Regions from separate parts of the Paenibacillus sp. FSL H8-0048 genome, predicted to be linked through region 4. Evidence: riboswitches for the same ligand, from Rfam matches in the RefSeq annotation. Region 4 holds a riboswitch; each other region holds the start of a gene.
The links. A riboswitch is a leader RNA that binds a small molecule or an ion and turns the genes downstream of it on or off. The one in region 4 is predicted to bind cyclic di-AMP.
Positions count from the first base shown of each region.

Region 1: linked by a shared signal. The riboswitch ahead of NSU18_RS02300 (APC family permease) and the one ahead of NSU18_RS16860 (hypothetical protein) in region 4 are both predicted to bind cyclic di-AMP.
Region 2: linked by a shared signal. The riboswitch ahead of NSU18_RS19540 (3D domain-containing protein) and the one ahead of NSU18_RS16860 (hypothetical protein) in region 4 are both predicted to bind cyclic di-AMP.
Region 3: linked by a shared signal. The riboswitch ahead of NSU18_RS19190 (C40 family peptidase) and the one ahead of NSU18_RS16860 (hypothetical protein) in region 4 are both predicted to bind cyclic di-AMP.

Region 1 is NZ_JBBODF010000001.1:485,639-490,944, reverse strand. Features, by position in the region: gene NSU18_RS02305 (ABC transporter ATP-binding protein) at 1-4, opposite strand, end outside; gene NSU18_RS02300 (APC family permease) at 192-2,009, opposite strand; cyclic di-AMP (ydaO/yuaA leader) riboswitch at 2,139-2,299, opposite strand; gene NSU18_RS02295 (disulfide oxidoreductase) at 2,526-2,960, opposite strand; gene NSU18_RS02290 (DsbA family protein) at 2,957-3,721, opposite strand; gene NSU18_RS02285 (sensor histidine kinase) at 3,815-5,306, opposite strand, start outside.
Region 2 is NZ_JBBODF010000001.1:4,584,653-4,589,958, reverse strand. Features, by position in the region: gene NSU18_RS19555 (AbrB/MazE/SpoVT family DNA-binding domain-containing protein) at 1-105, opposite strand, end outside; gene NSU18_RS19550 (HD domain-containing protein) at 380-1,663, shown strand; gene NSU18_RS19545 (TatD family hydrolase) at 1,717-2,487, shown strand; cyclic di-AMP (ydaO/yuaA leader) riboswitch at 2,687-2,916, shown strand; gene NSU18_RS19540 (3D domain-containing protein) at 3,205-4,365, shown strand; gene rnmV (ribonuclease M5) at 4,527-5,078, shown strand; gene rsmA (16S rRNA (adenine(1518)-N(6)/adenine(1519)-N(6))-dimethyltransferase RsmA) at 5,075-5,306, shown strand, end outside.
Region 3 is NZ_JBBODF010000001.1:4,511,062-4,516,367, forward strand. Features, by position in the region: gene NSU18_RS19175 (M1 family metallopeptidase) at 1-1,368, shown strand, start outside; gene NSU18_RS19180 (hypothetical protein) at 1,378-2,211, shown strand; cyclic di-AMP (ydaO/yuaA leader) riboswitch at 2,424-2,562, shown strand; gene NSU18_RS19185 (C40 family peptidase) at 2,620-3,048, shown strand; cyclic di-AMP (ydaO/yuaA leader) riboswitch at 3,437-3,579, shown strand; gene NSU18_RS19190 (C40 family peptidase) at 3,584-4,075, shown strand; gene NSU18_RS19195 (GNAT family N-acetyltransferase) at 4,356-4,841, shown strand; gene NSU18_RS19200 (c-type cytochrome) at 4,968-5,306, shown strand, end outside.
Region 4 is NZ_JBBODF010000001.1:3,979,368-3,984,673, reverse strand. Features, by position in the region: gene NSU18_RS16875 (AraC family transcriptional regulator) at 1-19, opposite strand, end outside; gene NSU18_RS16870 (family 43 glycosylhydrolase) at 168-1,826, shown strand; gene NSU18_RS16865 (hypothetical protein) at 1,845-2,051, shown strand; gene NSU18_RS16860 (hypothetical protein) at 2,600-3,052, opposite strand; cyclic di-AMP (ydaO/yuaA leader) riboswitch at 3,188-3,357, opposite strand; gene NSU18_RS16855 (WD40 repeat domain-containing protein) at 3,594-4,925, opposite strand; gene NSU18_RS16850 (glutaredoxin family protein) at 5,036-5,278, opposite strand; gene ytxJ (bacillithiol system redox-active protein YtxJ) at 5,275-5,306, opposite strand, start outside.

The sequences.
Region 1 (5,306 bases), 3.5 Mb from region 4:
ACATGATAACACTCCTCATATAAATGTACTGGAGCAAGGCTCCTCTATGATAATTTCGGCTATACAACAGACAAGCTCAATTACTGCTTATAGATTGATGATATTGATTCTCATTATCTCTGTCAACTAAAACGTAAAAACGGCCGCCTCCGCATGAAGCAGAAGCAGCCGTCTTCCTGTAATCTTCTATATTATTTATGCAAATGGAAAGGAACCGTGGCGATGACAATGTCCTTCTGATTCATTAGATAAGAGCGGATGAACAAGCTGGTCTGATTATGCAGCACCGCCTGCCACCAATGCTTGGTCACGAATTGCGGAATCAGGACGGTAATATGATCCGTTGAAGAGGTCTTCCACTCTACTGTATCGATGAACTTCACCAGCGGGCGGATAATGCTGCGGTAGCGGGAGCGCAGGACGATCAGACGTACCCCAGGGTTCCACTCCTCCCACTTCTGCTCCATCTTGTGAATCTCTTCTTCATCGAAGCCTACATATACAGCGACGACATTATCAGTCAATGACTTCGCATAGCTGATCGAATGCAGTACAGCGCGGGTCACACCGGCGACAGGAACGACTACGGTGCTTCCTTTGATACAAGGCTTATCTGTAGCCGGACAGATCCGCAGCTGATCGGCAATATTCATATAATGGCGGTGAATCCGGTGGAACACAATAATGACGACCGGCAGGAAGATGAAGGCCATCCACACGCTGGAGAATTTGGTGATGATGAAGATCATGGTGATCGTTAATGTAGTTAGCATCCCGACCGTATTCACAGCGAACTTGCTCTGCCAGCCTTGCGGCTTCGTCCGGTACCACTGGACCATCATGCCAAGCTGCGACAGCGTGAACGGAATGAATACCCCTACTGCATATAATGGAATGAGTCCTTCCGTATTCCCGTGAAATGCCGCTACCAGCACTGCCGACATCACGCCGAGGAAAATAATACCGTTGGAGAAGCCCAGCCGGTCGCCGCGCACCATGAAGGCATGGGGCAGATATTTGTCTTTGGCGAACATGAACGCCAGCAGCGGGAAGGCTGAGTACGCCGTGTTGGCTGCCAGGAACAGGATAACCGCCGTAATCCCCTGAATGAAGAAGTACAGTCCGCCGCGGCCGAAGGTAGACTCGGTAATCTGTGAGACCACGGTGGCCTTCTCATCGGGCATAATGCCGTACCAGTAAGCGAGCAGCGTAATGCCTGTGAACATCACCCCGAGAATGAGGCCCATGAGCATCAGCGTTTTGGCTGCATTTTTCTCCGCCGGCGCTTTGAAGTTAGGAATAGCATTGGAGACAGCCTCAACCCCGGTCAGAGCCGAACAGCCGGAGCTGAATGCCTTCAGCAGCAGGAACATACTCACGTTCGACACCGCCGAGCCAATCTCAGGAATTTGCGCATGAGCGCCGCCAGTTAGATATTTGAAGATCCCTGCGATAATCAGCACGAAGATGGAGACGACGAACAGATAGACCGGGATAGCGATGAACGAAGCCGATTCGGTCACCCCGCGCAGATTAACAATCGTTAAGAGTACGATAACAGATACCGCTATGAGGACACTATGATTATGCAGACTTGGAAAAGCTGAAGTGATCGCATCCGTCCCCGCCGAGGCGCTTACGGCCACCGTCAGAATGTAATCCACCAGCAGCGAGCCGCCGGCCAGTAAGCCGGTATGCACCCCAAGATTGCTTTTGGCGACAATGTACGCGCCCCCGCCCTGGGGATAAGCGAAGATCGTCTGCCGGTAGGACAAAATCAGAATAGCCAGCAGGCCCAATACGGCTAATGCGATTGGCAAGGAGTACCAGATGGCGGTGAACCCGGCGGCCACCAGTACGATTAGAATTTGTTCTGTTCCGTAGGCTACAGACGAGAGCGCATCAGAAGACAGGACAGCCAGTGCTTTCACCTTGGATAACTTTTCATGATCGAGTTCGTTCGACTTCATCGGACGCCCGATCAATAGTCGTTTTACCTTGCTTACCATTGTAGTAACAGTTCCTCTCTTGGTTAAGTTGAAACGGGCTTTCCCTGCGCTGTTTTCATAAGTGGATTTCATAAATGCAGGCACCAAAATAAGCATACGGAAATGATCCGCATGCCTTAGAGTGCATGGTCATTATCCCACTTGTAGCTTACGAGGTTAGCTGGCGGATTCGGACTGTGGTAGCCCTACGGTTACAGGCCCTTGCGGCCCGTTCCGATTCACCCCTTTTGGCCTTGGCCAAAGTGTGGTTCCCCCGTTTTTCCATCCGGAAAATTCAGCGCATATTCAACTTCTCACAAGGACTAATATTAAGCTACAACGCGTCTTCCGTAAAGCGTGGAAACAAATGAAAAAAGAATGAAAAGCACTCAAAACAACCAAATTCATCATCCGGTATGTCTTGGTCTTTCATTCTCTTTCATTATCCCTTTAACACGTGATTTTACAGGGTTTTTGTATATTATTTTTTGCTAAAATTAAGGGCATTCTCTTCTCTTCCTTCTGCCCCTCAGCTTCTTACTCCGCAGGCTCCTCCTTGCGTCCTGTCCAGAGCAGAATGGAGATTAAGGCAAAGGCTATAAGTGCAAGCAGAGGGACCGTTACAAATCCGAACCAATTCAGATAGTCCTTGTTGCACGGTACGCCGATGGTGCAGGGAAGCACCTTGCTAAGGGCGGGAATTTTCTGCTCTGCATAGTGATAAATAGAGATGCAGCCCCCGATCAGACTAAGAGGAAGCACATAAGGAATGATCCGCTTGTCCGCCCGGTAGGTGGCGATCCCCAGCAGGAACAGCTGCGGGTACATGAAGATCCGCTGGAACCAGCACAGCCTGCACGGCTCGTAATGCAGGACCTCACTGAGATACAGGCTACCCGCTACAGCCACCACACAGACGAACCAGGCCAAGTACAGACAATTACGCCGGCAGAAGGCAGAGAAGGCGGTCATTGGGCGGCTCCTGCTCCCGCTGCTGCTGTTGCTGCCTGAATCTGGGCATCAATCGCCTCCATATTGAAGGGCTCCTTCACCTTGATGCCGTTCACATACAAGGATGGCGTATTCGTTACGCCCGTATCGGTGCCCACCTGAATATCCCGGTCCAGCTCCTTCTCATAGGTACGGTCATCAATATCCTTACGTAGCAGATCATAATCCACCGGCAGGTCCAGCTGCTTGGCAAGACTCACCAGGAAGTCAGATGTAGCCCACTCCTCTTCTTCATTTCCCTGATTCGCATAGATCGCATCAAAGTACTTCCAGAACGCTTCCTGGTTCTGATGATACACCGACAGCGCAGCCAGGGAGGCTGTTCTGGAATCCTTGCCGATAAAGGCCAGATTCACGAAATAGAAGGCCGCTTTATTTTGGTCCACATAACCTTGAACGATCTGCGGTTTGATCACACCGGTGAACTGGGCGCAAGCCGGGCATTTGAAATCGCCGAATTCCACAATTTTGACCGGAGCATCCTCCTTGCCAAGCCGCATCATTTCGCTGTAATTGAAGGCAACTGGCTTACTGTCTGTACCGGCAGGCGAAGAGTCCTTCGAAGCCAGCATGAATAAGCCTACAAAAATAATAACGACAATAGCTACCGTACTCACGATCAGAATTCTCGTTTTCTGCTTCTGCTGTTCCTGCTCTGCCCTGCGCTTCTCCTGCTTGCTCATCTGGGGAGCCATGACAGTGTTCTTTTTTGTTTTGCTCAAAGAGAGTTCCTTTCCGTCCTCAGGACTGTCGTGATAAAAGAATAGTTACTTTCAAATTATATAATGTTAACTCTCTTGTTGGCAATCGCTGTCTTATACGGCTTCGTTCTCGTCTGCCGATTTCCCTTCCCCGGTATCCTTGCCGAAGAATACCTCCGGGGAATGCTCCTGCGACTGCAGCTTAATCCTGAAGAAGAATTGTGTGCCGCCACCCTCTGCCGGTTCTGCCCAGATCTCCCCTTGCATCAGGTCTACCAGCTTCTTGCAGATCGCAAGGCCCAGACCTGTACCGGGGTATTTGCGGGTATGCGACCCGTCCACCTGGGAGAAGGACTGGAAGAGCAGCTGCAGCTTATCCGGAGAGATACCAATGCCTGTGTCGCGCACCATGAATTGCAGAGCCTGAGCGGTCTCTCTGACGCCATAGGATTCCACCTTCACCATTACCGTACCGGATGGCGTGAATTTCACCGCATTACCGATCAGATTGATCAGAATCTGGCGGACACGCGCCGCATCCCCGGTGAACTTGTCGGGAAGCCCCTCTTCGATCTCAAGCTTCAGGGATAACGGCTTGTCTTGTGTGCTCACCGTGAACAGATCCATACAGCCTTGGAGCAAAGCCCTCAGCCCGAAAGTATCTTTGTTCAGCGAGAGGCCGTCCGCCTCCAGGCGGGAGATATCGAGAATATCGCTCATCACATGCAGCAGAGCGTGGCTGCTTGTACTCTGAAGCCGCAGAAGCTCCAGATGCTCTGGATTGCTGATCTCCTCGGCCAGCAGCTGGTTGACGCCGATAATGCCGTTCAGTGGTGTGCGGATCTCATGGCTCATGGTGGCGAGGAACTCGCTTTTCATCGTCACAGCACTCTCCGCGGCATCCCTGGCCTCCAGCAGCTCATACTGATACTTCATCAGAGCAGTCACATCCTCGGCCACAATATAGACCCACTGCTCCGTATGATGCAGCAAAGGAAAGACGGTGACACTGCAGATCAGCTGCTCCCCGCCTTTGCTCCGGACCTTCAGCTCCAGCTTGGAGGACTGCCCCCGTGAAGCGCGTGTTACAGCATCCCGTACGGCCGCTTCATCCCGTTCGCTGTACAGGATCGCCTTATAATTCCCCAGTTCTTCTCTGCTATATCCGGTAATGGCCCGAAGAGCAGGATTAGCACTGATAATCTTCTTGCGTGCAGGATCAATACAGATCACCATATCAGGGTTATGCTCGAACAAGGCAGTATACCGCTGCTCATTGAAGGCTGCAGACTGGAGTATCCGCTGCCGGTCCCTGTACAGCAGAGCAAGGACAATCGACACAATGAACAGGAAAGAGCCGCAGAGAATCATTGCCAGTATGGAGTCCTGTAAATAAAGCACTTGTCCGGCAGCACTGGATTGTTCTCCTATGGGGAATGTAGCGCCCGCCATGGCAGCGTAATGAATGCCTGTGAACGCGCCGGTCAGGGTCAGGACAAGCAGCAGCTTTTTGAAGCTGAACATATTATAGGCCTGCTCCAGCCATTTCGGATCATAAGATGCGGTGACCACCGGGACAATCAGGGCGAACAATACCGCCAGTGTA
Region 2 (5,306 bases), 610 kb from region 4:
GAGCGCATCTTTTTCTCCAATGCCCAGGGTGCGACGCAATTCAATTGGAATAACGACCCGTCCAAGCTCATCTACCTTACGTACAATTCCTGTTGATTTCATCATTACAATCGTTGCTCCTCTCAATGTTCAAAAGCGTCATTATTCGACATTCTTCACTGTTTTATGATATTTATAATACCAACCATTCCCAAAACAGTCAACCTTTTTTCAGGCTAATTTTAAGGAATCTTTTGAGACTACATTTATTCCGCGTTTGACCGGGGAAATCACTCTAAAATAGCTTATGAAGATGTTGTCGATTTGGCAGTGTATAAATCGCTATTATTCGACAAATAGCGACAATATAGTATATAAAACAAGAAAAGGAGATGATTTCATGAAGCAACCGCTGTCAGAAGAGAAGGTATTTAAGGACCCGGTTCACAATTATATCCACGTACAGGACACTATTATCTGGAGACTGATCAATACTATGGAGTTCCAGCGTCTGCGGCGCATCCGGCAGCTGGGCACCTCCTATTTGACCTTTCATGGGGCGGAACACAGCCGGTTCTCCCATTCTTTGGGGGTATATGAGATTACGCGGAGGATTATCTCCCAGTTTGAACGGAGCGGCTACAAGGACTGGATGCCGGAGGAGAGACTGCTTACCCTATGTGCGGCACTGCTGCATGATTTGGGGCATGGCCCCTTTTCACATTCTATAGAAGAAGCTTTCGAAATGGATCATGAAGACTGGACCTGCCGTATCATTCTGGAGGATACAGAGATCACTGCTATTCTGCGTGATGTGGCTGAAGATTTCCCCGGTAAAGTGGCCTCGGTCATCTCTAAAACCTATGAGCATGAAATTGTTGTCAATTTGGTGTCGGGACCGCTTGATGCTGACCGGATGGATTATCTGCTGCGGGATGCCTATTATACAGGGGTGAATTATGGAACCATCGACATCGACCGGATTCTGCGGATGCTGCGTCCTTATGACGGCCGGGTGGTTGTGAAGGAATCGGGGATGCATGCGATTGAGGATTACCTGATGTCGCGGTATCAGATGTACTGGCAGGTCTATTTCCATCCGGTAACCCGCAGCTCAGAGATTATTCTCAGACAGATTCTCCGCCGGGCCAAGGAACTGGTGCAGCAGCAGCATGCCTTCCGTTTCATGATCGAGCCTTTAAGTGATCTGTTCAGCGGAGAGGTAACGGTCGGGCAGTATTTGCTGCTGGATGAAGCCTTGATGCAGACTGCCTTCATGCAGTGGACGCTGGAGGAGGATGAGATCCTGAGCGACTTGTGCAGCCGGTTTATCCATCGTAAACTGTATAAATATGTAGAGATGGAGCATCTCGATGCAGACACAATTGGCGAAATCCGCCGCAGCTTTGCCGGTGCGGGACTCCGGCCCGATTATGACCTGGAAATTGATTATCCCACCGATCTTCCTTATGACGTATTCCGTCCGGGAGACGGCTTTGACAGCAAGCAGATCCTGCTTCTGGACAAGCATGAGCGGCTGAGGGAAATCTCCGAGGTCTCGGATATTGTCCGCTCCATCAGCGGTATTCACCGCGGCAGACACCATCTGTATTTTCCGCAGGATAGGCTGCAGAAAGCCCTTCCACAGCTGCCGGCGTCCATCGCAGAGATTTTTGCCAAATAACCGATCAAGCTTGGAATTATAGATACAATAACAGGCCGAAAGGATGTAATGTAATGCAGTTATTCGACACCCATACCCATCTGGACGCTCCACAATTCGACGAAGACCGCGAAGAGGTCATTGCCAGGGCACTGGAAGCTGGCGTCAGTAAGATGATCAACATCGGCTTTAACCGGGACACGATACCGACGACCATGCAGCTTGCCGAGAAATATGATTATATTTATGCAGCTGTTGGCTGGCATCCTCAGGATGCCATCACGATGAAGGACGGAGATCTGGAATGGATCGCCTCCCTGTGCACTCATCCCAAGGTGGTTGCCATCGGTGAGATTGGACTGGATTACTATTGGGACACCTCCCCTAAGGATGTGCAGCATGAAGTATTCCGCAAGCAGATCGGGCTGGCCCGTGAGCTGAAGATGCCAATCTGTATTCATAACCGCGATGCTCATGAAGATGTGATCCGCATCCTACGAGAGGAGAAGGCAGGCGAGGTTGGCGGCGTAATGCACTCCTTCTCCGGCAGCTGGGAAAGTGCCAAAATGTGTCTTGATTTGGGCTTCCATCTTTCTTTTGGAGGACCGATTACGTTCAAGAATGCACGTGTGCCCAAAGAGGTGCTTGCCCAGACTCCGCTGGACCGGCTGCTGATCGAAACCGACTCCCCATATCTGACTCCGCACCCCTTCCGGGGCAAGCGAAATGAGACTGCTCATGTGAGACTGGTAGCGGAGGCGGCCGCGGCAATAAAAGGGATTGAATTACAGGAATTGGCGGAAATTACGTATGCGAACGCACTGGAACGATTTGGAATACTATGAAAACGGGAGTAAAAGCGGTGAAAAATGAAGTATAGCGGATATATTAAACTTTTATAACGGAAAAACGGCCGATTATTACAATATTTTAATCATTTTTTTACGTAAACGTGGTTGAATCGTCCTTTACAACATGTATCAAAACAGGATATCATCTTTTCAGTGCAGTGAGCTGTTGTAACTGTGACAGTCACTAATTTCATGGATCGTCTCGCTGAGTCTCCGGAAGTGGAGAATGGGGGAACCAATAATGCTCTGCCGCATGAACGTACAAGAGTACTAACGCAGAATTGCCGCAGGCATTATTTGATTTCTTTACGTGGTCTTGGGGTGAATTTGAGGGCAACCGCCGTGAGCGGGTGACCTGAGATAGGGCGTCTCTCTTATGTCCGAACCCGACAGCTAACCCCGTAAGCGCAAGTAAGAGAGGAAACCTCGTGCATAAGCATTCCGACGTATTCGACACCGGGAAGCCACGAAAGAGTCCTCTATGAACTCTTTTTTAGGCTTCTTTTGTTTTGAATAATGAGGATGCTCCCGGCATACTGTTATATAACAGATCTCCGGAGTACCTATGCCGAGCAGGCGATCCATGAGCAGGAAACGCTGAAGCAAGTGCGGGCGTATCCTGTTGCAAACTCAAACCTAGTTTCGTCAGAAATGATACAGTCTACCTTGATATAACTTGGACGACGGGGCTATGTAAGGAGGATGGAAAGAGTGGGCGTATTCCAACCAGAGGTATCCCATGATTCGCAATCATCCAGCAGGTCTTTCGCATTACGGTTGAAGCAAGTAAATCCCCGCGTAGTTTTACTTGCCGGTGTGGCATCGATTGTTATCGCACTGTTAATACTGCTGTACGTACACGGTCTGAGCAAAAAAGAAATTACCCTAGTAATAGACGGACAGGTACAGACACTGGAGACGCGGGAAACGCTGTTCAGTGATGTGCTGGCTAAGGAACAGATTACGCTGCAGGCGCATGATGAATTATCTATTGGCCTTAGTGATGAAATAAAAGACGGCGACCGTATCGTGATTAACACTGCGCAAAAGTTCGCTCTTACCGTAGACGGAAAGACCGAGACGTTATTTACGACCGAGGATACCATTGGTCAGGCCATCGGCAAGCTGGGCTACAGCCTGGAAGGCTTAGACAAGATTTACCCTTCGCTAGACACCGCAGTATCTGCAGACATGGAAATCAAAATTGTCCGGATTAACAAGCATGTGGTCCAACGGACAACTAATTTGCCTTTCCGGGTCATTAAGACAGCAGACCCCTCATTGACCAAGGGAACCGTAAGAGTGGCACAGGCAGGTAAGCCTGGCGTAATGATTCAGCACATCGAGAAGATCTATCAAGATGGCGAGCTGGCATCCATGCGCATGATCGGCAAGGAAGTACAGACGGTTACCAAGGACAAAGTCATTGCCATTGGTACCAAGCCGCTTCCTAAGCCCGTCGTAGTTACTGCCAAAGTCTCCAAACCTGTAACAACCTCCAAGTCATCTAAAGCCAGCGCAAAGGCCAGCAATGTTACCAGTAAGGCTGGTGTGGATTTCGAGTATAAAAGAATGATCAAAAACGTATCCATGACCGCGTATTCGTCGCAGGAACCGGGTATTGGAACACGTACTGCCTCCGGTACACGCGTAACGGAAGGCCGCACGATAGCTGTAGATCCCAGTGTTATACCAATTGGCTGGTGGGTGTACATTGAAGGATTAGGGTTTCGCCGAGCAGAGGATACCGGCGGTGCCATCAAAGGCAACAAGGTGGATGTCTATTACGATTCGCTGAGCCATGCCCGTAATTTCGGCCGCAAGTCGCGCACACTTTATGTGATCGGACCTGTGAAGCCGGAGCTGAACTAAACGTAATGTCTTTTGCAAATTAGCGGTTAATACGATATAGTGAGGGAAGCACTTACGAAATTTTAGAGAGCTGCCGCTCATCACTTATACATTCTTTAGCCAAAAAGAAGGGGAGCGAATCCTCTTCTTTTTGCGTTCTGGAGTAAGGAGTAAAATTATTTATGATTAAAGAGCTAATTGTGGTTGAAGGGAAAAGTGATACCGTTGCCGTTAAGCGGGCGGTTGAGGCCGATACGATTGAAACCGGGGGTTCGGCAGTGGATAGCAGGGTCATTGCCAAGATCAGGCTGGCCATGGAGCGCCGGGGTGTTATCATTCTTACCGACCCGGATCATGCCGGAGAGCGAATCCGCAAAATCGTCGCGGCCAAGGTGCCGGGCTGCAAGCATGCCTTCATCCCGGAGAAGGATGCTACCCGCAAGGGGGATATCGGAATAGAGAATGCTTCGCCTGAGGCTATCCGCCATGCGCTGGAGCATGTACATACCTCCTTCGAGGGGGCACCGGCTATCATCGGGCTGGATGAACTCATGGACGCAGGGCTGATGGTGCATCCCCGGGCGGCTGAGCGCAGAATGCAGCTTGGCAATCTGCTCGGTATCGGTTATTGCAATGGCAAGCAGCTGTACAAACGTCTGGCGATGTTCGGCATTACCCGCGAAGAATTCGCGCAGGCCCTCGCCCAAATTGATCAGGGAGGCATTACTTCATGAGCGGTATCGAGAATATCTCGTCCCCAACAAGAACCAAAGCGATAATTCAGCGTTACGGATTCTCCTTCAAAAAAAGCCTGGGCCAGAACTTTCTGATTGATCAGAATATTCTGGATAAAATCGTGGATGCCGCCGGACTGGACAGCACAGCCGGTGCGCTTGAGATTGGGCCGGGGATCGGAGCACTGACGGAACGGCTGGCGATGACAGCCGGGGCTGTCACTGCGG
Region 3 (5,306 bases), 530 kb from region 4:
GACTTCGTGATGGCCGGACAGTGGTTTCCGAAGCTTAGCGTCTATGAGCCGGCCGGCAGAAGAGGACTCAAGGAAGAAGGCTGGAACCTGCACCAGTATCACGGCAACTCCGAGTTTTATAGTGATTTTGGAATCTACAATGTATCGATTTCTGTCCCGCCCGAGTATAAGGTCGCCGCAACCGGGTTTCCGGTGAGGGACGCCAAGGTTGTAAAGGGGCGCAAGATCTATCAGTTCTATGCAGATGACGTCCATGACTTCGCCTGGGCCGCATCGCCTGATTTCGTGGTTGCCGAGAAGGCCTTCTCTGCGCCGCAGGTGCCCGGGGTGAAAATCAAGCTCTATCTGGACCCGCTGCACAAGCATCTCCAGGAGCGCTACTTTCAGGCGGCTGAGGCTGCACTGATGGCATTCAGCAAGTGGTACGGCCCTTATCCGTATTCCACCTTATCGATCGTTGTCCCGCCGGAGTCCGGCAACGGGGCCGGAGGAATGGAGTATCCGACCCTGATTACCGCCTTCGGCGCCACCGACTCTTCACCGGGCACTTCCCTGGAGCGCACAATTATCCACGAGATCGGGCACCAGTATTTCTACGGCCTGGTGGCCAGTAATGAATTCGAAGAAGCCTGGCTTGATGAGAGCTTCACCTCGTATGCCGAAGACCGGCTGATGGAGCAGGAATACGGCGTGGTCTCAAGCCTCCCGCTGCAGTCCAGCCTGGTCTCCTCTTCACAGCCGCTTAAGCTGGAGACCTGGAAATACACCGGTGATGATGCCTACACGCGCAATGTATATATCCGTGGCAAGCTGGTGCTGAAGGATATCGAACGCATCGCCGGGACCAAGAATATGGATGCCATCCTCGCCGCCTATGCCCGCAAATACCGCTTCCAGCACCCGACCACCGCCGACTTCCAGAAGGTTGTGGAGAAAGTGACCAAGCAATCCTGGCAGACTTATTTTGAACGGTATGTCTATGGCGGGGGGGCACCCGACTTCGCAGTTGATGATATCAGGCTCACGGTCAGACGGGACAACAGCGATGGCGGGGACAGCCGCTATAGCGCTGTGGTCGATGTAAGCAATAAAGGCAGCCTGTACCCCGATGTTCCCGTGAAATTCACCTTCGCAGACGGGTACACTGTGCAGCAATACTGGAATGGCGAGGGTAAGTCTACTTCCTTCGAGTTAGCGTATAAAGCGCCGCTGGTCTCCGCAGAGATCGATCCGGGGCATTCCATTCTGCTGGAGAGCAGGCATCTAAATAATTTCAGAATGGCGGAGCTTGAGCCGCGTACACTCTCCCGCTGGACGCTTAGCGCATCTACTCTGCTTGAAACCCTGCTCGGAACTCTTGTCTGGTGAGGTGAAGGAATGGTGAAAAGTTCAATTGCCCGCGGTTGGATCAGTATGAAAGAGCAGTTCTATATATTGATTCTGCTATTTATCTACCGGCTGTTCTGGGGATATTTCCTGTACAAATTCATTAAAAGCGCGGTTGTCCCCGTCCTGCTCCGCTACCCGGATGCGAATGCCGGCGGCAGCGGAATAGGCAGGCTGCTGTACTATATCGAAGGTCAGACCGCGCTGCGCACCGACCCTGCCGTGCAGCACTGGCTGTGGATGCTGCTGGCGCTGACAGTGCTAAGGCTGCTGGTGACTCCCTTTATCCGTGCAGGGCTGCTGCATGAGCTTCACCAGGAGCGCGCCGGAGCGCGGGGACTGTTCTTTTTTCCCGGAATGAGAAAATATGGGCTACCGATGCTGGTGTTCGGCATAGCCGAATGGGCGCTAACCCTCCTGCCGCTCTATTGGCTGCTTCCGCGTATGTACCGTCATCTGCTTAGCGGCGTTCTCGATGTACAGCTCCTGCTCAAGCTGGTGCCTTATGTGCTAGGCTGGCTGCTCTATCTCTTCCTTGTCCGCAAGCTTCTGCTCTATATGCAGTTCGGCTATACCGCAGGTAACGGCATGTTCTCCTCGCTGCTGATCTGTCTGAAGATGCTGATGCCTTCGATCGGTATATCCGTCATTCTGGGAGCGGGAAGCCTGGCCGTAATTCTGCTCTGCAGCGCCTCTGCTCTGTTCTATCCCGGATTGCCGGCTATTATGCTCCGCCAGGCCGCTCCGCTGCCCTCCACGCTGTTCAACATGTGGGGAATCGCTGCCCAGTACCATCTCTGGTCCAGTAAATCATTTCCACAATAATAAGCTGCTGAAGCGGCATACTAAAGAGAGTCACAGCCCCTTATCAGGGAGCAGGACTCTTTTTTGCATGAACCGGAGGACAAAAGCATTTGCAAAAGAGTAAATCCTCTGATACAATGATGGCTGTACTAGTAGTAACAAACTTGTAATATTTAAAGCAAAATCTTCCGTAACTATTGCAATTTAATCAATGCCGATAAGTCACTGTTCTGGTGCATAAAACGCCGAATTCCCTGCACCGGGAAGTGGGGGAACCATATTTTGGGTGAATTGATCTCGCTTTAGAGGGGTCATAGGGGAACCTTCTACCGAATCCTTAAGCTAACCTCGCAGGCCCTGGAAGGAGTACATCTTTTGATTAGTCAGAATTTCAAGAAAAAATGCACCGCAGCAGCGCTGGGTCTTGTGATGGTATTCACACTCGGAGCAGGCAGTGCCTTCGCAGATTCCAAAATGGATACTGTGATTTCAAAAACCATTGGGACGTCGTATAAAACCGGGGGCACAACCACCAGCGGCTTCGACTGTTCCGGATTTACCAAGTATGTGTTCAAGAATGTAGGACTTTCCTTGCCCCGCACCTCGAAAGCACAGTACAAAGTTGGAACAAGTGTATCTAAGAGCAATCTGCGTTCCGGTGATCTCGTGTTCTTCAATACCCTGGGTAACGGAGTGTCCCATGTCGGTATTTATGTTGGAAACGGGAAGTTCGCACAGTCCTCAAGTTCACGTGGTGTAACCATCAGTTCGATGAGCCAGTCCTACTGGGCCAACCGCTACGTTGGCGCCAAACGAGTAATGAGCACAACAGCCTACCAAGCTGTCGCTTACGATTGAACCTTTTGAAGCATACCCCGAATATTTCAGCCTCTAACAACTAAATGTAACTTATACGAGCCCGGGATGATTATTGCCGTAATCATTTCCGGGTTTTTCCTTTTCCTTATTCTACCTTTTACCCGAATCTACAGCCTTGAAACAGCATTTTCTTGCAAAAACAAAGAAAAAATCATATAAAATAATGCCTGCGCATAGTTATGAGTCTTCCGAAAGGGCTATAACTCTAAAAAACAGCAAAAAAGATGCATTAATATGTTATAAGTGATTGCCAAGCGCTTTAGTCTTTGTTACAATTATCGCAGTGAGCTTTTAGTAACATTTTTGTAATTATTGAATCGCTTTTAACAAAGGTTTTGTCATGTATTGAATGAACCGCTAATCCTAATCAACAGTCGTGCCGAGTTCCCTAATGAATTAGGGAAACGGGGGAACCACTTTGGGTGAATTGACCTCCTATTCTAAGAGGGGTCATAGGGGACCTTCAACCGAACCCTTAAGCTAACCTCGTAGGCATTGGAAGGGGTATTTACTTTTGAAGAAGAAGCTAGCAGCCGCAGTACTAAGCTTGTCCATTATCTTCACCATCGGAGCAGGAAGCGCTTTCGCGGATTCCAAAATGGATAAAGTGATCGACAAAGCCATCGGAACCAAATACGTGTCCGGCGGTACATCAACTAACGGGTTTGATTGCTCCGGATTTACAATGTATGTTTTTGATAAGATCGGCATTAACCTGCCCCATCAATCCGGCTCCCAGTATCAGATGGGCACTGCCGTGTCCCGTGACGAGATAAGACCGGGCGATCTGGTATTCTTTAATACCAATGGTAAAGGCGTGTCTCATGTCGGTGTTTATGTCGGTGACGGCGAATTCGCCCATGCCTCTTCCTCACGTGGTGTAACCATCAGTTCGCTGAGTGACAGCTATTACGTCAACCGCTACGTTGGCGCCAAACGAATCATGAGTACAGATGCTTACAAGAATGTAGCTTCGGATTCCCAAGACAATGATGATGTACAATAATTTTTTGCAACCAAACGCTCTTTTCCGAGATTTTTCCCGAAATCTTGGAGAAGGGCTTTTTTTGTCTATAAAATTACTTACCCGCCTCTATATTTGTAAAACACCGATTCTATACTTTCGGAAAATAATTATTGGCGTTTGTCAAGTTTCTGCATTTCCGCAAGGAATTTGCGTCGAAACTGGCCGTTTTTGTATATAATTAATATTAAGAACAAGTGGAAACGGCCTTGCCGTCCCTTTAAAGGATGATACCGTTTCGGCTGGAAGGAGGTCTCCCCTAATGATAAGCTCCCCGTTAACCTTTTACGTGGTGCCTATGGAGCCGCAGCATGCCGCTGAGATCTGTGAGTGGAGCTACAAGCCTCCGTATAATATTTACGGCTGGATGTCCTGGGAGCAGATGCAGGCGCTGGGGGTGGAGTTCGGAGATCCGCAGCTGCGAAGTGAGCAATATGTATCTGTCGTGAACGGGCAGGGGGATCTGTGCGGCTTTGCCCAGCTCTTTCCGATGGAGGGGGTAGTCCGGCTTGGTGTCGGAATGCGGCCCGAGCTGTGCGGCCATGGGATGGGGCATCTGTTCATGAAGGCTATTGTGCAGGCAGCACAGGCGCGTTACCCGGAGCGTGAGATCGACCTGGAGGTGCTGACCTGGAACCAGCGCGCCATCCGCGCTTATCAGAAATGCGGGTTCACTATAACGGATACCTATGAACGCCGCACTCCGACCGGTAATAAGCCTTTTTATTGCATGGTCTATGAGGAATAGCACCAGAAATAGATTGATTTTCAAAAAATGGATCATTTGTGTTCATTTTTTTGACACACATACTATGATAACGCTTCACCTTCCGCTATAATGGAGTCAGCAGCTTACATGGAGGGACGGATGCAGATGCAGAAATGGATCATGAGCGGTTTGTTTTTTGCCGCCTGTGCCTTTGCAGTAATCTTAATGTTTACCTTACCCGGTAAATCTGAGGTAGCCGAACAGAACAAGCCGACCATGCCGGAGGTTGTGCTGGACGCTGCGGGCGCAGAAGCCACAGTGAAGGCCAATTGTATCTCCTGCCACGGTGACCAGCTTCAGGGCGGGGCGGGACCCAGCCTGCAGCAGGAAGGCGCTTCGCATGACGCAGCTCAGATTTACAGCATAGTCACCAAGGGCCGCGGACAGATGCCTCCCTTCAAAGACAGGCTGGCCCCTGAAGAGATTGCGAATGTAGCCTTATGG
Region 4 (5,306 bases):
CTGTGAGATAGCTATTCATCTGTTCCAATTTGCAGCACCTGCCTTTGATTTGGGTAAATCTAGCCGTAATCATCCCATCGCATAAGTACGTTACTAGTTATTATAATATACATAGACAACAGGAAAAGGGTAAATAATATGGCTAAACAGCGAAGGGAAGCAAATCAATGACGAAGATTAATAATCCTATAATCCCTGGAATGGCACCAGATCCCTCTATTATTAGAGTAGATGATGTGTATTATATTGCGACATCTACGTTTCATTGGAATCCCGGCATTCAAATTTTCAAGTCAAACGATTTAGCGGATTGGGAGTTGACGGCCTTTGCCCTGAATAAAGGGGAAGTGAATCTAAGAGGCACAAATACTCCAGCCGGGATCTGGGCCCCGCATCTCTCCTACGATTCCAGGACGAATCGGTACTGGTTAGCCTATTCACATATGTTAAACATGGCAGGCCGTGAATTTAACTCGGATTCCTATGCCATGTGGGCAGAAGATATCCAGGGACCCTGGTCGGAGCCCATCTATCTGACATCCATCGGTTTCGATCCGGCGCTCTTTCATGATGAAGACGGCAAACACTATGTGTCCATTCTTGAATGGGAGACCCGTGAAGGGTATCAGGCGCCTGGACATATTGTGATCGCTGAATTTGATTTGAATGTGGGGAAGATCGCTGGACAATGGCACCGGGTGACGCAAGGCTTCACCAGCCGCGGCTGTGCGGAAGCACCGCAGATCTATAAATATAGAGATATGTACTATCTGCTATTAGCAGCTGGCGGAACGGGTTATGCTCATGGTGTGGAGCTGGGACGTTCGGAGAATATTTTTGGCCCCTATGAAGCGCATCCGTCGGGAGAGCCTATTATCACTTCCTCGCCGCGTCATCTATTCTCACTGGGCAATCCGGATGCCGGGCATTTTGAGATGTATAATCCAGGTTCAATCATGCAAAAAGCAGGTCACGGCTCATTAGTTCAAACCCAAACAGGCGAATGGTACATTGCCCATTTAATGTCACGGCCTGTGGAAGGAACGCTTTTAAACCCATTAGGCCGTGAAACCTCTATACAGAAAATGCATTGGACAGAGGACGGCTGGCTGGAAATGAAGGACGGATCGAATGTAGCCAAAATGGAGGTTGAGGGGTTAACAGGTGTTGAACTAGAGGGGGACAGACTCTCTCATGACGTATTTGATGATTTTAACCGGGAGCACTATGATCTTCACTTTCTGACTCCATACCGGGACCAGCAAGCAGCATGGGTGAATACGGTTGAACGTCCCGGTTACTTGCGCATTCATGGAGAGAATTCTTTCTTCTCGCAGATCAATCCGGCGATGTTGGCCACACGTGCTACCTCCCTTCATTATGAAGTTCAGACCAAGGTGGAGTTTCATCCCGATCATTACTCGGAAACGGCGGGGATGGGGCTATACTATGATTCGAATAATTGGCTGTACGTTCACTTGACCCACTCCGAATCAAAGGGCACTGTTCTATCTGTGCTGCAGGCCAAGCTGGGGGAACGCACCGAGCGGGTCCACCATTACATTCCTGTCCCTGAAGACACAGCGGAGCTCAAGCTGATCTATCATTCAGGCATCGCGAGTATCCATTACCGTTTCGGGGATAACGGGGATTGGCAAGCTTTTATAGAGAATATCGATGCACTCTATCTGTCGGATGAAGGCGTGAACGGGGAGCCGGGGGAGATTGGCGGATTTACAGGCTTGTTCAATTTCATCGGTTCGGTTGATGCCCACCAGCATGACTCCTTCGCTGATTTCGAGTACTATAGAGTGAAGAATTACTAACAGGAGTGGTGAATGGTTGTGAAGAAAAGCAGACAAACCCCCGTGCTGGTCGCGGCCTCTATCCTGCTCATTATTGTCAGCAGCCTGATCCCCTCGGATCAGTCGACATGGCTGGGGGCGTTACAGACCCTAATGCTGGGAGCCGGATTACTCGGCTGCTGTATGGCTTTTTGGCGGTTTGCCAAGGGCGGCAAGGGTGGTAAGAGCGGGAAAGGCAAGAGCTGAGTTCTATGTAATGAACAGTTGGCGGAGACAGGATCGGTTCATGGGATGGTTGAGCTATGAAAGGTGAGCCAGGCACAGTATGGGTGCGTGATGGCGCTGAGAGTCAAGGACTAAGTCGCGGCGGATGCTGCGGCTTTTTTTGATATGCTGTGGGGTCCCGCAAAGTACCTCAGTCATCATCGAAGCCAGAGCCCCATTTTGAGGGGCGGATTTTGTTTTGTAGGCGGACTCAGAGGCCTTTATTTTGTGAAAAAGACCGATTATCTCCCCGTTGCGGACTGAGAGGACGTTAACGGGCTGTTTGGAGCACCAAATGAGGCAGAATGGGTTAATTAAGCGCCTCTCAGTCCGCATGGTCTTCAGAATAGTCTCATTTGCCGAAATAGCGGATTTGTAGTCCGCCGCCCGCCCTCTCCTTCTGCCGCATCCGTATCCTAACTCCGCCACATCAGACTCCTTCTGCCGCATCCGTATCCTAATTCCGCCACAGCCAACTCGTTCCGCCGCACTCATTCCTGTATCCCACGAATCCCGCGTTATTCCCGGTCTCATCCCGCCGAAGGGCGGTGGACCGCAGGCAAGGCCGAATGTGCGGCTGCCATCTGTTCGCGTATTCCTCTAAGCCGGGCCTTCAGCTCGGGGATGCTGCACTCCAGGATCTGGCTGATGTCGGGCAAGGGGAGCTGGATGCCGTACCATAAGGCACTGGCAACGTGATCGTCCCAGTTGAGCACAGAAGCGGAGCGGCTATGGTTCCGCGCGAGCGCGGCACATTGGCGGATGCACTCTCTGTAAGCAGACGCAGCAGCGCTGTCTCCAGTGAGGCTGCCCTTCAGCCACAGTGGATGGAGGGCAGCGAAGGTGGCGGTGGTTGCTTGTTCGGCGCGGGCGCCTTTGTCCAGCAGCAGGCAGCTAAGCGCATAGACGGGACCGCTATATTGCTGGGTGTAGTGGTTGAACCCGGCAGCAGCTGTCAGTTTGGGCGGTAAGGGGTCAGGCATGTGGTCACGTTCCTTTCAGAATCTATACTGTGCAGTTCATTCCAGCGCGCAAAAAACCGCAGGCAGAGGAGGACCTCTGCCTGCGGTTGTGGGTAACAGGGCGTAAGACGCCTGGCACAAAAGCTTGGCGGATCAGGACTCTCTCCTTACGCTTACGAGGTTAGCTGTCGGATTCGGACGGTGAGAGTCGCCCTACCTGCCGGAGACCTGCGCGTGGCATTCTCCTTCGGATTCACCCCAAGTCGGCCTGACGGCCGGATGGTTCCCCCGTTTTCCACAAGACGGAAATTCAGCGTGCATGCATATGCTCATTTTCATGAATGCATTCATTTGCTTTCAACACGAATCATACTCTCTTCGGAGGGGGTTTGTAAAAATGGAAAAGAGTGCTATTCGCCTTGTTTTCAGCAAATGCCTGAATAGCTGCGCATAGGAAAGCCAAAACACCTATATGTAGCAGATTATCCGCCATTTATCTCGCTCAAGCGCTGTTTTTTATTTTTGGCAGACGGCGGTGGGGATGAAGGCCCCTTGTATTAGACTACCACCACAGCGGAACCTTCTGATTCTTCCAGGCAATAATCCGCTTCACCTCACGAACGGCTCCTGTTGTAATCTCATAGCCGCTACGCTCGGTGGCATGAAGGTCCAGGAAATGCAGCATCCCTCCATAAGTCCCCACGGCCAGCAATGTCTCATCCGCATTGACAGCTAAGCCTGATATAGTGCTTCCGGCATAATAACGCCACAGCTCCCGCCCCTCTAGGTCAATGAGCGTCAAGTAGCCATAGGCGTCGCCAATGACAACACCGTCCTTCAGCGCTGCCGCCGCATATACCCGGGCCTCCTCGTTGACAAGCGGATATTCCTGATCTGGCAGAAGCTTGCCTGCTTCCGCATCTTCAAGGGACACGGCGAGGGTAACGCCATTATAGAAGTGGCAGGCATTGTACCATACGCTATGCTGGTCCTTCGTAAATATAGTATAGTGCGGGTAGCTCGATTCCGGATTGAATAAGTGAACCTGTCCTGAAGTTGTGTCATATAAAAGATGGTCGCTGCCCTGGCTGCCGTAGGCAATCCATCTTCCGTCCGGTGAGACGGCACCATGCGGCATGTCAATTTCAATATGCTCCATCTCATCTGCTTTATATTCTTCGAGATCAGGATGCAGCAGCTTCACCTCCCAGGGCTTATCCAGCGCTTGCTGGACCAGGAAAATTCCCTGGCTCGTAACAAGCAATAACGCCCCGCCCCCGTTAAAAGGAATGATCTCCTCCAAGGGTAACTCCTGGTCCAGGCTGTCTAAGTTCAAAACAGTAAAGTCCGGGTCCAGCGCTTGAATCGTTCCATTTAGCTCACGCCATGAAAGCTCGGCAACGACCTCTCCCTGCAACTCGCTGTTCATGGATTGCATAATGGTAATGCCTTGAGTTCCGGCGAGCGCATAGAACTGATTATCAGGAGATGCCCCAACCAGGCTAAACTCGTCGAATACGGAAATAACATCCTTATGCACAGCCACAACTGCATTCTTCTCCCAGGGTGAGCCTATGCTGAACACCACAGCATCATCACTGATGAAATGGATACCGCGAACCGCCTGCATCTCCTTCTGAAAGTGGCCGGAGAGCGGCCACGTTGCCGCCGGCAATTGCGCCCGCAGCTCAGCAATTTCACCATGCTCATTAGCTCCCCGAATCATCTTATAGATTGTGGCGGCGAGGGCCCCGCGTGTATCCTCTGCCGGTTCATCTCCCGCCTTGTCCCAGCCTTCAGTCAGTCCCTTATGTACGAATTGATTGACGTCGCTCGCATAACGCTGTCCTTCTTCACGCCATTTGGCGGCCTGCTCATCTTGTAGCCAGTTCAATTAATCAGTCCTCCTGTTCCTCCAGATATATATAAATATACATATTTTACATCAATGAATCGCAAAAAAAAGGTGCTGCTCCTGTTGAGAGGACAGCACCTTTGTGTATATTACAGAACAGCAGCATCCATAAGCTTCTGGAGCTCAGGAAGATTGAAGCCCTTGACTGCCCGGTCCCCGGATACGGTGACCGGAATGCCCATGAAGCCCAGCTTCTCCACTTCCTCCTGATAGACGGAGCTTGTCATCACTTCCCGCACCTCGAAGGGAATGCCTTTGCTCTCCAGCAGCTGCTTGACCTGATTGCATTCGCTGCAACCGGAGGTCGAGTAGACAATTACGTTCCCGCTCATTGTTCCACTGCTTCCTTTATCGCTTTTT